DNA from 3 places in the Candidatus Thiodiazotropha sp. LNASS1 genome. Region 3 is predicted to be linked to each of the others. Evidence: predicted binding sites of a transcription regulator. Region 3 holds the regulator's gene; each other region holds the start of a gene.

Region 1 (4,287 bases), 3.2 Mb from region 3:
ATTGAGGCCTACCGGATATCAGGTTTCTGAATAATGCCTGATCCTCGTCTGCTTTCACAAGACATCACATGAGCTTACATCGCTTAATAGCTTTCTTGTGTAAATTTCGGCTTTGTTGAGCGCTCAGATCCTAAAGCCGCGAACCACGGAGCGCATGTTCTCAGCCAGCCCGGCAAGATCCTTGGAGAGTTCGGTCATGGCCTCCGCGCTACGGGCATTGGTCTGTGCAGCATCTCCCACTGAGTGGATGTTACCGCTGATGTCCTGGGCGACGATGCTCTGTTGATTGGCGGCGGTGGCCACCATCTGGTTGAGGTCGCTGATTTCGGTAATCATCCCCGTGATCTCATTCAACACATCGACAACCTTGCTCGACTGATCGATACCGACCCGCGCCTGGTTGCTGCCCTCATCCATCACCCGGCCCGCCTCATGGGCCCGTCGCTGCAGTTTTTCGATCATCTGATTGATCTCTTCCGTCGATCGTTGGGTGCGGTCCGCCAGGGTTCTGACCTCATCCGCCACCACCGCGAAGCCTCGGCCATGTACACCGGCCCTTGCCGCTTCGATGGCCGCGTTCAGCGCCAACAGATTGGTCTGTTCGGCTATCTCCCTGATCACGTCGAGTATCTTGCCTATCGCGTCACTCTCCGATTCCAGGGTCCGGATCGTCTCAGCCGCCGTCTCGACCTCGCCGGCCATGCTGTTGATCATATCCATGGCTTCCCCGACGACCGACCTTCCGGCGGTGGCCGCATCATTCGATTTTCTGGTAGTATCGGCCGCGCTCTCTGCCGTTTTGGCCACCTCGACGATGGAATGGGACATCTCCTCCGAAGCGGTGGCCATCTGCTCGAGTGTGGAGCGCTGTCGACAGATCTCATTACCGACTTCAGCAACGGTTTCCGCCGATTTACAGGCATCAGACGCCAACTGTTTCGCGGTTTCATCCAGGCGTCCGAGCACGGTCCTCAATCCCGCCTGCACCATCACTCCCGCCAACTCCACTGCACCGACATCGCTCATATTGCCCGTATAGACATACTGCATGATCGGGTTATTCACCAGTTGCCTGGCCCGCGCCGCCGATTGTCTCACTTCGCGGGTCGCAATTGATGCCACGCCATAGCTGATCACTATGCCGCCCATCCAACCCAACAGCTGTGGCAACCATGACCAGCCACCCAATAACGAGAAGAGCGCCATCGGCAGGCTGAAGATCAACGCCAGCCAGAAAAACTGACGCAGTGTGCTGCCGGGCCGAAAACGCAGCACGAAGGGTATGCGGCCTTTGCGCAGGGATGTATAGAGTTTCTCCGCCCGTGCCACCCGTTCACGGCTGGGAGCGACACGTACCGACTGGTAACCCACCTTGGCCTCACCCTCATACACCGACGTCACATAGGCGTCCACCCAGTAATAGCCGCCATCCTTGCTGCGGTTTTTCACAATCCCCATCCAGGACTCATCCCGCTTCAGCGTCTCCCATAGATCGGCGAAGGCCTCTGGCGGCATATCCGGGTGGCGAACGATATTGTGGTTGGTATTCAGCAGTTCATCCCGGGAGTACTGACTGATGTCAACAAAGGCCTGATTGGCCTGAGTGATGATACCTTTAAGGTCAGTGGTCGATATGAGTTCAGCGTCCGATGCTACCGAGGATTCCTGATCCTTGATCGGTAGATTGATTTTCATCGCGGTAGGTGCCTTTAAAGACAGATTGAACTACAACGTGTATCGGCCGGATAGACTTTAACTGAAGGACCTTCTGACACATCGAGGGTAAATAGTCACTATTTTCCTGATCTGTAACAATCGGGTCATGCACGACAGATGCCGTTTTATTCGCATATCGGGTAATTGGTCGGCAGTCTCTACCGCTGCCTATCGCAAAAAGTACGATAAAAATCCTATTTATAAAGAACAACATAAAATGCACGCATTACAAATCGGAATGCTCCTTCTATTTAACATTTTATAACTCAAGCAAAGTTCAAATTAGCCGACAACAACCATTGCGACAATACCACTGTTTTTATGGTACTACTCCAGTGAAATGATTAAACAGATTACCACGCAACAAATCAGACCGGGCATGTATGTCCATAAACTGGATTGCTCATGGCTGGATCACCCTTTCGCAAGAAATAGCTTCCTCATCAAAGATATGGATGATGTACGTAAATTGCGTGGCGTAAAACTCAGTCAAATTTTGATTGATACGGAGAAGGGTCTTGACGTCGATGTGCGGATTGCAACCCAGGCCTCGGATCCACAGCCGGAAGAGACGGTTGAAAAAGAGGTTAAATGTCCGAAAGACAGGCAGAAACGTATTTCGGTGGCGGAGGAGCGGCAGCGGGCTTGTGCGGTCAAGCAAGAGGCCGAGCGTGTGATCACGGGGATCATGGCGGACATCAAGCTGGGTAAAAGGATCGATGCTGAACGCGTGTCGCCGGTCGTGGAGCATATGATGGGGTCGGTATTCCGCAACGAAGACGCCCTGCTGGGATTGACCCGCCTCCGTCAGATGGACAAGTACACCTTTGAGCACTCTGTGAGTGTGTCGGTATTGCTGATCGCATTTGCGAAACAACTTGGATTGGAAGAGTCGATTATTCGGGATTTGGGCATTGGTGGATTATTGCACGATATCGGCAAAATGCGTGTTCCCGATAAGATCCTGAATAAACCGGGGCGTCTGAACGATGAAGAGTTCGCGGTCATACGCGAACATGTGAATCTTGGCCACAGCCTGGTTGACGGCGTGGAAACGATATCCGCCACCGCGCTGGAAGTCGTGACGCAGCACCATGAACGCATCGACGGCAGTGGCTATCCATGCAAACTGCATGGTGATGAGACCGGTTTGTACGGGAAAATGGCGGCCGTAGTGGACGTCTACGACGCCATTACAAGCGATCGAGTCTACCATAAGGGACAACTGCCAAGCGTGGTGCTGAAGCGCATGATGGAGTGGAGCGGTTCCCATTTCGATCCAAAGCTGGTGCAGCACTTTATTCAGTGTGTCGGCATCTATCCGGTGGGCTCAGTGGTGGCGTTGGAAAGCGAACGCCTGGCTATCGTGGTCCAGTCGCCCGAGGAAGGCCTATTGGAGCCCCTGGTCAACATGGTTTACGACCTACGCAAGCGCCGCTTTATCACACCCCGGCTACTCGATCTGGCAAACCAGCCGGAGGGCGAAAAGGATCGCATACTGCGCCTGGAATCTGCTGAGAGTTACGGCATACGGCCTGAAGTGTTCATGCAATAATCTACAGCATCGGATGGTGGATAAAGAAGGAGTATTGCCTTAAAGGGATGCGCCCCGAAGGAATCGCCCTTGGGATTTGTTGTCGGGGCGGCGAGCCGCACACTACACCCAGAACATCATTTGCGTCTTTTTACGTTCATTTGCGGACTTTAAAAACCTAACGTCCCTCGACGAAGTTGCGTAGCAGGTCATGCCCATAACGGGTGAGGATGGATTCGGGGTGAAACTGCACCCCCTGGATTGCCAGTTCCTTATGCCGTACACCCATGATCTCATCCATCTCACCCTCATTCTCTGTCCAGGCCGTTATCTCCAGACACGCGGGCAGGCTCTCATTCTCGATCACCAGGGAGTGGTAGCGCGTCGCTTCGAAGGGATTTTCCAGTCCGCTGAAGACGCCTGCCCCGGCATGCAAAATGGGGGATGTCTTGCCGTGCATCACCTCCCGCGCGTGCACGATCTTGCCGCCAAAGGCCTGGCCAATGGATTGATGGCCAAGACAGACACCCAGGATCGGTATGCGTCCGGCATAGGCACGGATGGTCTCCACGGAGATGCCGGCCTCGTTGGGTGTACAGGGCCCGGGAGAGATGACGATATGGTCGGGGGCGATGGCTTCGATCTCCCCTACCGTAATCCCATCGTTGCGCACCACCTTGACCTCGACACCGAGTTCACCCAGATACTGCACCAGGTTATAGGTGAAAGAGTCGTAATTATCGATCATCAACAACATGATTACGCCTCCTCATCACAGGCATGCCGATCCAGCCCAGCCTCTGCCAGAGCCACCGCGCGGAACACCGCCCGCCCCTTGTTCATGGTCTCCTTCCACTCCAGTTCGGGGATGGAGTCTGCAACCACCCCCGCGCCGGCCTGGATGTGCAGGGTCTCGTCTTTGATGACCGCGGTCCTGATGGCGATGGCCGTATCCATATTGCCGTTCCACGAGAGATAACCGACCGCGCCGGAATAGATGCCCCGCTTCACCGGCTCCAGCTCATCGATGATCTCCA
Region 2 (4,287 bases), 3.2 Mb from region 3:
CAATACTCAGCCCATCCCGCTCGATGAGCTCTATCCATACCAGCAAACAGCAGCGCAGTATCGCACCGATATATAAATGACAAGGCCCGCTGAGCAGGCAAAGATGTCTCAGCGGGCCAGGTTGTATACAAAGATCAGTTCAGCTTGCTTTGAATGGTCTGCATCATGCGTACGATCTCTTCAGAGAGGGGACCAACCCGCTGATACTCCCTCTCGGCAGCCTGCATATCACCCCTGTCCTTGAGGTCGGCTATACGCTTGATCAGTTCATGCAGCTCTCTGTGCGGCTTTTCTATCTGGTTTATTTCGCTGATATGGGACAGCTCTTTACGCCCCACATTTTCATACCAGATTCCAAAACCGCAAGCCTTGTGATTATAGGCGACCCGCTCATCCAGGGATCCTTTGCCATCCAGAAAACCCCGCAATTTGGTCTTCCAGCTCAGATGCGCGGCCATCGCCTGCTGCAGGTGATTGGAGTGAGCATCCCCGGTATTGAAATCCGACAACAACTTACCCAGCAGGTCGACCTCTTTCGACATCGCCTCACTCGCATCATAACTCTTGGCCGAATCCTGGGAGGTCGCTTCCGCCACATGGGTAATGTCGACGATATTGCGATTGATATCCTCCGCCACCGCACTCTGTTCCTCGGCTGCGGTTGCAATCTGGGAGCTCATCTGAGAGATGGTATCGACGACCCGGGTTATCTCCTCGAGGGCCTCATGTGCACGACCGGCCTGGTCGACACTCTCGGCAGCCTGTTGTTGGCTGGTCTCCATGACCGTGACCGTCTCTCTGACGCCTGTCTGCAGGCTTTCGATCATCTCCTGGATCTCCTCGGTGGAGTCCTGAGTGCGTTTGGCCAGGGTCCTGACTTCATCGGCCACCACGGCAAAACCCCGTCCCTGCTCGCCGGCACGGGCCGCCTCAATGGCTGCATTCAGTGCCAGCAGGTTGGTCTGGTCCGCGATTCCGCGTATGACGTCGAGCACCGATCCGATACGTTCACTGTCCTGCTCTACATGCTGCACCGTCTCTACCGCCCTGCCCACTTCGGAAGCCAGAGAATCGATGCTGCTGGTAACTGCATTCACCACGTCCCGTCCGCTGTTGGCCTGCTGGTCGGCCTGCCGTGCAGCCTCTGCAGTCTGGGTGGTATTCTGCGCCACTTCATGCACGGTCGCCGACATCTCTGTCATCGCTGTCGCCACCTGCGTTGTCTGCTCGTGCTGTTTGGTGATGCCGTCCCGGGTATGCTCGGCCAGGGTGGCGAAATCACCAATCCGGATACTCAGATTCGCTGTCGCATTGGAGACCTTCTTGATCATTCCCTCGGTCTTGTCGGCAAAAAGATTATAGGCCCGTGAAAGCCGCGTTACCTCGTCAGATCCCGACTCGTCCATGCGTACGGTAAGATCACCTTCAGCAGAGGCAATACCTTCCATCGCTACGGCGGCATCGCAAATCGGTTTCACCACACCACGACTGATCAGCCACACCATCGACCCGATCAGCAATACGGAGAGCAGACCCAATCCAATCACCATCATCATCAGATTCGACATGGAGTCCGCGAAATAGCTACGATCTTTTGCCAGCACCAATACACCGATGGACTCACCTGAGTAGTTCTTTACCGGTGCCGCATAGTAGGCGACAGGCTTGCCGTCGAGTTCGCCCTTGTCGAAAATGTGCTTGTCGGTACCCAAACTCTTCAGTTGCTGCATAGCGACAAGCTCATTCCCCGCCATGGTGGTGGCAAACCTATCCATCGTGCCGTTGCGGTTGATGTAGAGCTCCATGTCGATCTCATGACTTTTGGAGTACTCGTCGAAAAAAGACTGGCCGAAAGACATGCCGAACTCCACGGTCCCTACATGCTGACCATCATGACTGACAGGCACCAATCCCCGCACACCGAGACCGGCAACACCCACCTCCAGGCCCTGTATCGCCTTTTTATTCTTATTACCTTCCACCACGGTGAGACGGAAAGAGGAAAGATCATCGCCAAACTTGGCCGGCTTGTGAACCCTCAGAAAAGAGGTGGCCGGCGGTTCATGAAACTGAAACTGTCGCACGCCATACTCTTTTTTCAATACCTGGAAGCCAGGCACGAAGAGCTGTTCCAGCGCGGCGCGGTCACGATTGGCGAAATAGCTCTGAACCTCTGGAATACCGGCAACCAAGGCACTCATCGCCTTGGCGAGACGCCCTTCAGACTCGATCCCTGCCACTACGGTTTTAAAGATCTCCTGCATCTCATTCTCTTCCGCCGAGTGCAGTGCACCACCCATGAAGTTAAAGGCGGCCGAGAGGGTGATCGCAAGAACGATAACAACAGCCAGGACTGTAGCAATGACAAACCGCGGTGTGATACCTATATTCCTGAACATGACTTTTCCCCGATAGGAAGACGCATCCCTCCGTCAAAAATAAAAATCCTCAACCAATACAAATAACGGCACAAGCGGGAAAATATTTACTCGTACAATGCAAAAAGCCCCACGCCTGTAGGGGCGAGGGGCTTTTCGACAGGTTATCTGCCTGTGGGGCGGATTACATCATGCCACCCATGCCACCCATGCCGCCCATATCACCCATTGGCGGTGCAGCAGCCTCGTCCTTCGGCTCTTCTGCCACCATGCATTCGGTGGTGATCATCAAGCCGGCCACGGAGGAGGCATTCTGCAATGCATAGCGGGTTACCTTGGTCGGATCGAGGATACCCATGTCCATCATATCGCCGTACTCGTCGTTGCTGGCATTGAAGCCATAATTGCCTTCTCCGCCGCGAACCTTGTCGAGCACAACTGAGGGCTCGCCACCCGCATTGGCGACTATCTGACGCAGCGGCTCTTCCATGGCGCGGCAGGCGATCGCAATACCCACATCCTGATCGTGATTTTCACCCGACAGTTCTTCGATCGATTGCAGTGCGCGCACCAGTGCGACGCCACCACCGGGCACGATGCCCTCCTCGACAGCAGCGCGCGTGGCATGCAGGGCGTCCTCGACACGCGCCTTTTTCTCTTTCATCTCAACTTCGGTGGCAGCACCGACCTTGATCACGGCCACACCACCTGCCAGTTTGGCGACACGCTCTTGCAGCTTTTCACGATCGTAATCGGAGGAGGTCTCCTCGATCTGGCCTCGGATCTGCTCGACACGGGCCTTGATATCGCCTTCTGCACCGGCGCCGTCGATGATGGTTGTCTCCTCTTTGGAGATAGTTACCTTCTTGGCGTTACCCAGATCGTCCAATGTGGCCTTCTCAAGAGAGAGGCCGACCTCTTCCGAAATCACGGTGCCACCGGTGAGGATTGCGATATCCTGCAACATGGCTTTGCGGCGATCACCGAACCCGGGCGCTTTAACCGCAGTGACCTTGACGATTCCACGCAGATTGTTGACGACCAGGGTGGCCAGGGCCTCACCTTCCACGTCCTCGGCAATGATCAGCAGCGGCTTGCCGGCCTTGGCCACACCTTCGAGCACCGGCAGAAGATCGCGGATATTCGAGATCTTTTTATCATGCAATAGGATATAGGGGTCTTCCAGTTCGGCCGACTGACTCTGTTGATTGGTAACGAAATAGGGTGAGAGGTAACCGCGATCAAACTGCATGCCTTCGACCACATCCAGCTCGTTCTGCAGCGCTGATCCCTCTTCCACGGTGATTACACCCTCTTTACCCACTTTTTGCATCGCCTCGGCGATAATGTCACCAATATTGACGTCGGAGTTTGCAGAGATAGTACCGACCTGGGCGATCTCCTTGTCATCGGAGCAGGGGCGGGAAACCGATTTCAACTCATCCACGGCCGCCAATACAGCCTTGTCGATACCACGCTTGAGATCCATCGGGTTCATGCCTGCCGCGACAGCCTTCAGGCCTTCGCGCACCATGGCTTGGGCCAGGACGGTTGCAGTGGTGGTGCCGTCACCGGCAACGTCCGAGGTCTGAGAGGAGACCTCTTTCACCATCTGCGCACCCATGTTTTCAAACTTGTCGGACAGCTCGATCTCCTTGGCCACGGAGACGCCGTCTTTGGTCATGGTCGGGGCACCGAAACTTTTCTCCAACACCACATTTCGGCCTTTAGGGCCAAGGGTCACCTTCACAGCGTTGGCCAGAATATTGACACCCTTTATCATACGTTGACGGGCGTCATCACCAAATTGTACTTCTTTTGAGCTCATGTCTTAATTCCTTGGGTAAATGTTGAGAATCTTTACCAGGTATTACCTGTATCGTTCTGTGTTCGAAAGTTCAGGGATTAG
Region 3 (4,287 bases):
ATTCATCTTCGGAGATTTCGTCGTCGCCAGCAGGAGGTTTATCCGCTACTTTCGGTTTAACCGTATCCTTGGCGGTCGCTTCCTCCTTGCTCAGCTTATCAGGGCTGAATTTGCCCTCACCATGTATCTCATCGAGCAGGGCCTCGAACTCATCCTCTGAGATGTCGTCGGATGCCGCAGATTTTTCTGCCTTGGTTTGTGCCGGTGGCTTGCCGGTGAATTTGCCCTTGCCGTGCAATTCATCCAGCAGATCTTCAAACTCATCCTCTGTGATATTGTCGTCTTTGCCGGCTGGGGCGGGTTCCTGGATGGCATCCAGCAGTGTTTCGAAATCGTTATCACTGATCTCATTGGACGAGGATTGCTCTTTCACCGCAGGTGGTTCGGGTTGCGTCGACACCTCTGTATCGGTTACAGGTGCTTGCTCGTCCTGAGTGACTGTTTCAACTGACTCCGCAACCTCTTCCTCCTCAACCTCTTCCTTTTCGCCTTCCGGCACGGCATAACGGTTGAGTCGCTCGATCAGATCCCGGTCCGCGTGTTCCGGCATGACGCCTTCGCGCACCTGCTCGAACATGGCATTGACAATATCAAGCACTTCGAGCACGGAGTCCATTAAATCCGGACCCACACTGCGTTGCCCCTGGCGCAGTATATTGAAGACATCCTCAGCCCGGTGGCAAACCTCCACCAAGGGATCTATTGATAGAAACCCGGCACCACCCTTAATGGTGTGAAAGCCTCTAAAAACGGCATTCAGCAGATCGAAATCATCAGGTTGCTGCTCTAGATCCACTAACTGCTCACTAAGCAGCTCAAGTATCTCTCCAGCCTCGACCAGAAAATCCTGAAGGATTTCGTCGTTGACATCGATGCTCATCTAATGCTCCCGGTAGATCACCGAACTTTACCGAATGTTGTTGAAATCTATATCGGTCCTTACCTGTATAACTAAAATCCCAGGCTGGAGAGCAGATCGTCCACATCGTCCTGACTTGTCACTTGGTCTCCCTGATCCAGCCCTGGAATAGCCGGTCCTGCAAGCTCTTCTTTAACATCTTTTTTCTGATCAGGATCGTCCAGCTTGCTACCGGTAATACGCACCAGCATGACAAGTTTCTCTTCAACATCATGGACCAGGGTGATGACCTTGCGAATGATTTGACCAGTGAGATCCTGAAAATCCTGAGCCAACAGCACTTCCGAAAGGTTCTTATGCAGCTCACCGGCATCCGTCCCGGTGGTTTGTAAAAAACTCGAAAGTGCGCCACTAAGCTCTTTGAAATCATCTTTATTGAGCAGTCGGGAACGCAGTTTGTCCCACTGCTCTGCGAGTTCTGCAGACTGTTGTTCGATCTTCTCAATCAGCGGGATACTCTGTTCAACCGCTGTCAAGGTGCGATTTGCGGATTGCTCGGTCATGGTAATGACATAGGTGAGCCGCTCCTTGGCATCGGGTATCTCCACATTCGTCATGTCAGAGATACGGGCATCGAGCAGGAAGCCGTTTATGGCATCATGCAGTTCACGTGTGAGACGACCCACCTCTTGAAACAGGTCATCATTTTTCTCTGCCGGCGTCAGACTTGAAATCAAACGCTCGGATTCCGCATCATCACCGGCTTCCAGGCTGATAACGAGGGACTTTGCAATCTCTAATCGTTGTTGGTTATCTGGTTGTCCCATTTTCTACTCCCGGCCCAGTCTCAACTTAACCCACGCGTTCGAAGATCTTATTGATCTTCTCTTCCAAGGTCGTGGCGGTGAATGGTTTGACGACATAGCCATTCACACCTGCCTGCGCCGCTTCTATGATCTGCTCTCGTTTCGACTCCGCCGTCACCATCAATACCGGCAATGCGGCCAACTTGTCATCGGCCCTTACGGCTTTCAGCAGATCGATACCGGTCATCCCCGGCATATTCCAGTCTGAAACGAGAAAATCGAAATTCCCGCTCTGTAACATAGGTAGCGCGGTAAGACCATCATCCGCTTCCTGGGTGTTGTTAAACCCAAGATCGCGCAATAGATTCTTGATAATTCGCCGCATGGTGGAAAAATCGTCCACAATGAGGATCTTCATATTCTTGTCCAATGCTACCTCCATCCTGTTACCGCTGATAACCAATCAGCAGATCACAGGCCAACCATTACTCTTCGTCATGTACCAATGAGAGCCAATCTGTCAAACGCGACCGCAAACGCAGCGTGGCCTGACTGTGTATTTGGCAAACCCTGGACTCACTGACACCCAGTACATGCCCTATCTCACGAAGATTCATCTCATCATCGTAATACATGGCAATAACCAGCCGTTCGCGATCAGGCAAACCGGCAATTGCTTCCGCCAATGCCTTCTTGAAGGCATCTTTCTGTAAACCGTCAAACGGAGTATCTGCTGGCCCTTCCCGTGCAACAGGAAAGCCATCACTCACTGCAGTCAACTCATCCAGACTGAATATGCGGCATCCTGTCGAATCCCGCAGAATCTGGTGATAGTCCTCCAGGCTCATGCCCAAGGCCTCGGCCACTTCCACATCACGTGCGTCTCGGCCTTCATTGTTCTCGATTTCCCTCATCGCCTCTGCAACCATGCGTGCCTTGCGATGAACAGAACGTGGCGTCCAGTCACTGCGCCGGATCTCGTCCAGCATTGCGCCGCGAATGCGGATACCCGCATAGGTCTCAAAACTGGCGCCCTGCGTGGGATCATAGTTTCTACTCGCCTCGAGCAGACCCAGCATCCCCGCCTGAATCAGATCATCCGCCTGAACATTCGGTGGCAGCCGATTCATCAAGTGATAGGCAATCCTTTTCACCAGTCCGGCATGTTGATCCACCAGATCATCAAAGTTCTGTTGTTGCTGCATGGCGGTGTATGTCGCTAAACCGCTCACCGTCATATCTCCCCGTATTGGCTAGAAAATTGGATCAATCGCTCGACGAAAAACTGCAAATCACCGCTGACACCCGAGGGTACAGGCCAGTTATCGGCCTTTTTGGCCAAATTCTTGAATGCCTGTGATACTCGTGAGCGCGGATAGGCCTCGACTACGGGTTTTTGACTTCTTACAGCCTTCCGCAGTTGTTCGTCATATGGGATGCTGCCCATATAGTTCAGCATAACGTCCAGGTATTGATCGGTTACCCGGCACATTTTATTGTAAAGGTCCCGCCCCTCCTGCACGCTCTTCACCATATTCGCCAGGATACGGAAACGACTGATTCCGTGTTCCCGGTTCAGTAACTTGATAATCGCATAAGCGTCCGTGATGGATGCAGGCTCATCACATACCACAACAATCTGTTCCTGTGCCGCACGACTGAAACTGATCACCAGATCGGAAATACCGGCAGCCGTGTCGATCAACAAAACGTCCACATCATTGGCCACTTCGCTGAAGGCATGGATCAATCCGGCATTCTCGGCGGGTGTCATTTCAGCCATATGCTGGATTCCGGAAGCGCCTGGCACGACCCTCATGCCTTTGGGCCCGGTCACCATGACATCTTCCAGAGAGCATTCACCCTGCATGACATGGGAGAGATTTCGCTCCGCATGCAAACCGAGGATCACATCCAGGTTTGCCAGTCCCAGATCGGCATCGAGCAGCATTACCCGACGGCCGAGTTCGGCGAAGGCAACGCCCAGATTGGCTGATATACTGGTTTTTCCAACCCCCCCTTTACCACCGGTGACCGCAATCACTCTCACTGGTTCCGGGTTGATCATCCTGCGTAACCCTGTCGCCTGATCTTCGATCTGTTCAGACATGTGCATAGTCATTCATTCCCCCGAAAGCCATCGCCAGATACTCCTCATCCGGACTGCTGCCCATCAGCTCGGACAGCTCCACTGCCTGTTTCATCAACCTGTCTGCATGGGCGTTTTGAATATCCTCCGGCACCCGCTGACCGTCAGTCACGAAGGCCAGCGGCAGTTTTGCATCGAGAGCGGCGGACAACACACCCCCGAGCGAGGCGGCCTCATCCATCTTGGTCAGGATGACACCAATAGGTTTTACGATATTGAACGCTTGGATTGCGTGACTCAGGGCCGAGCGTTGGGTGGTTGCGGAGAGGGTCAACAAAGATTTAACGGGATGATTACCCTTGTGCAGCAGCGCCAGGCGTTCTGTCAGCTTGAGGTCTCTCTGTCCCATACCGGCGGTATCTATCAAAACCAAACGTTTTTCCGCGAAGGCATGCAGGGCATTGTTGAGCTCTTCCGGTGAGGTGACGCTGCGAACCGGCACATCGAGGATTCGGCCATAGTTTTGTAGCTGC

The links. Region 3 encodes FliA, which starts transcription of late flagellar genes. Its sites were predicted from a motif close to GCTAAAGTTNNNNNNNNNNCNGCCGATA; they were not measured.
Region 1: AB8516_RS14195 (methyl-accepting chemotaxis protein) is a predicted target of FliA. The motif match lies at 1,736-1,763, and genes of this name have one in related genera.
Region 2: AB8516_RS14450 (methyl-accepting chemotaxis protein) is a predicted target of FliA. The motif match lies at 2,463-2,490, and genes of this name have one in related genera.

Annotation. Positions count from the first base shown of each region.
Region 1 covers NZ_OZ156465.1:3,231,638-3,235,924, reverse strand. Annotated here, with positions in the region: gene AB8516_RS14195 (methyl-accepting chemotaxis protein) at 124-1,695, opposite strand; gene AB8516_RS14190 (HD-GYP domain-containing protein) at 2,057-3,271, shown strand; gene AB8516_RS14185 (aminodeoxychorismate/anthranilate synthase component II) at 3,429-4,007, opposite strand; gene trpE (anthranilate synthase component I) at 4,010-4,287, opposite strand, start outside.
Region 2 covers NZ_OZ156465.1:3,280,590-3,284,876, reverse strand. Annotated here, with positions in the region: gene AB8516_RS14455 (FMN-binding glutamate synthase family protein) at 1-76, shown strand, start outside; gene AB8516_RS14450 (methyl-accepting chemotaxis protein) at 135-2,399, opposite strand; gene groL (chaperonin GroEL) at 2,563-4,206, opposite strand; gene AB8516_RS14440 (co-chaperone GroES) at 4,284-4,287, opposite strand, start outside.
Region 3 covers NZ_OZ156465.1:62,735-67,021, reverse strand. Annotated here, with positions in the region: gene AB8516_RS00330 (chemotaxis protein CheA) at 1-880, opposite strand, end outside; gene AB8516_RS00325 (protein phosphatase CheZ) at 952-1,686, opposite strand; gene cheY (chemotaxis response regulator CheY) at 1,712-2,095, opposite strand; gene AB8516_RS00315 (RNA polymerase sigma factor FliA) at 2,151-2,897, opposite strand; gene AB8516_RS00310 (MinD/ParA family protein) at 2,900-3,733, opposite strand; gene flhF (flagellar biosynthesis protein FlhF) at 3,768-4,287, opposite strand, start outside.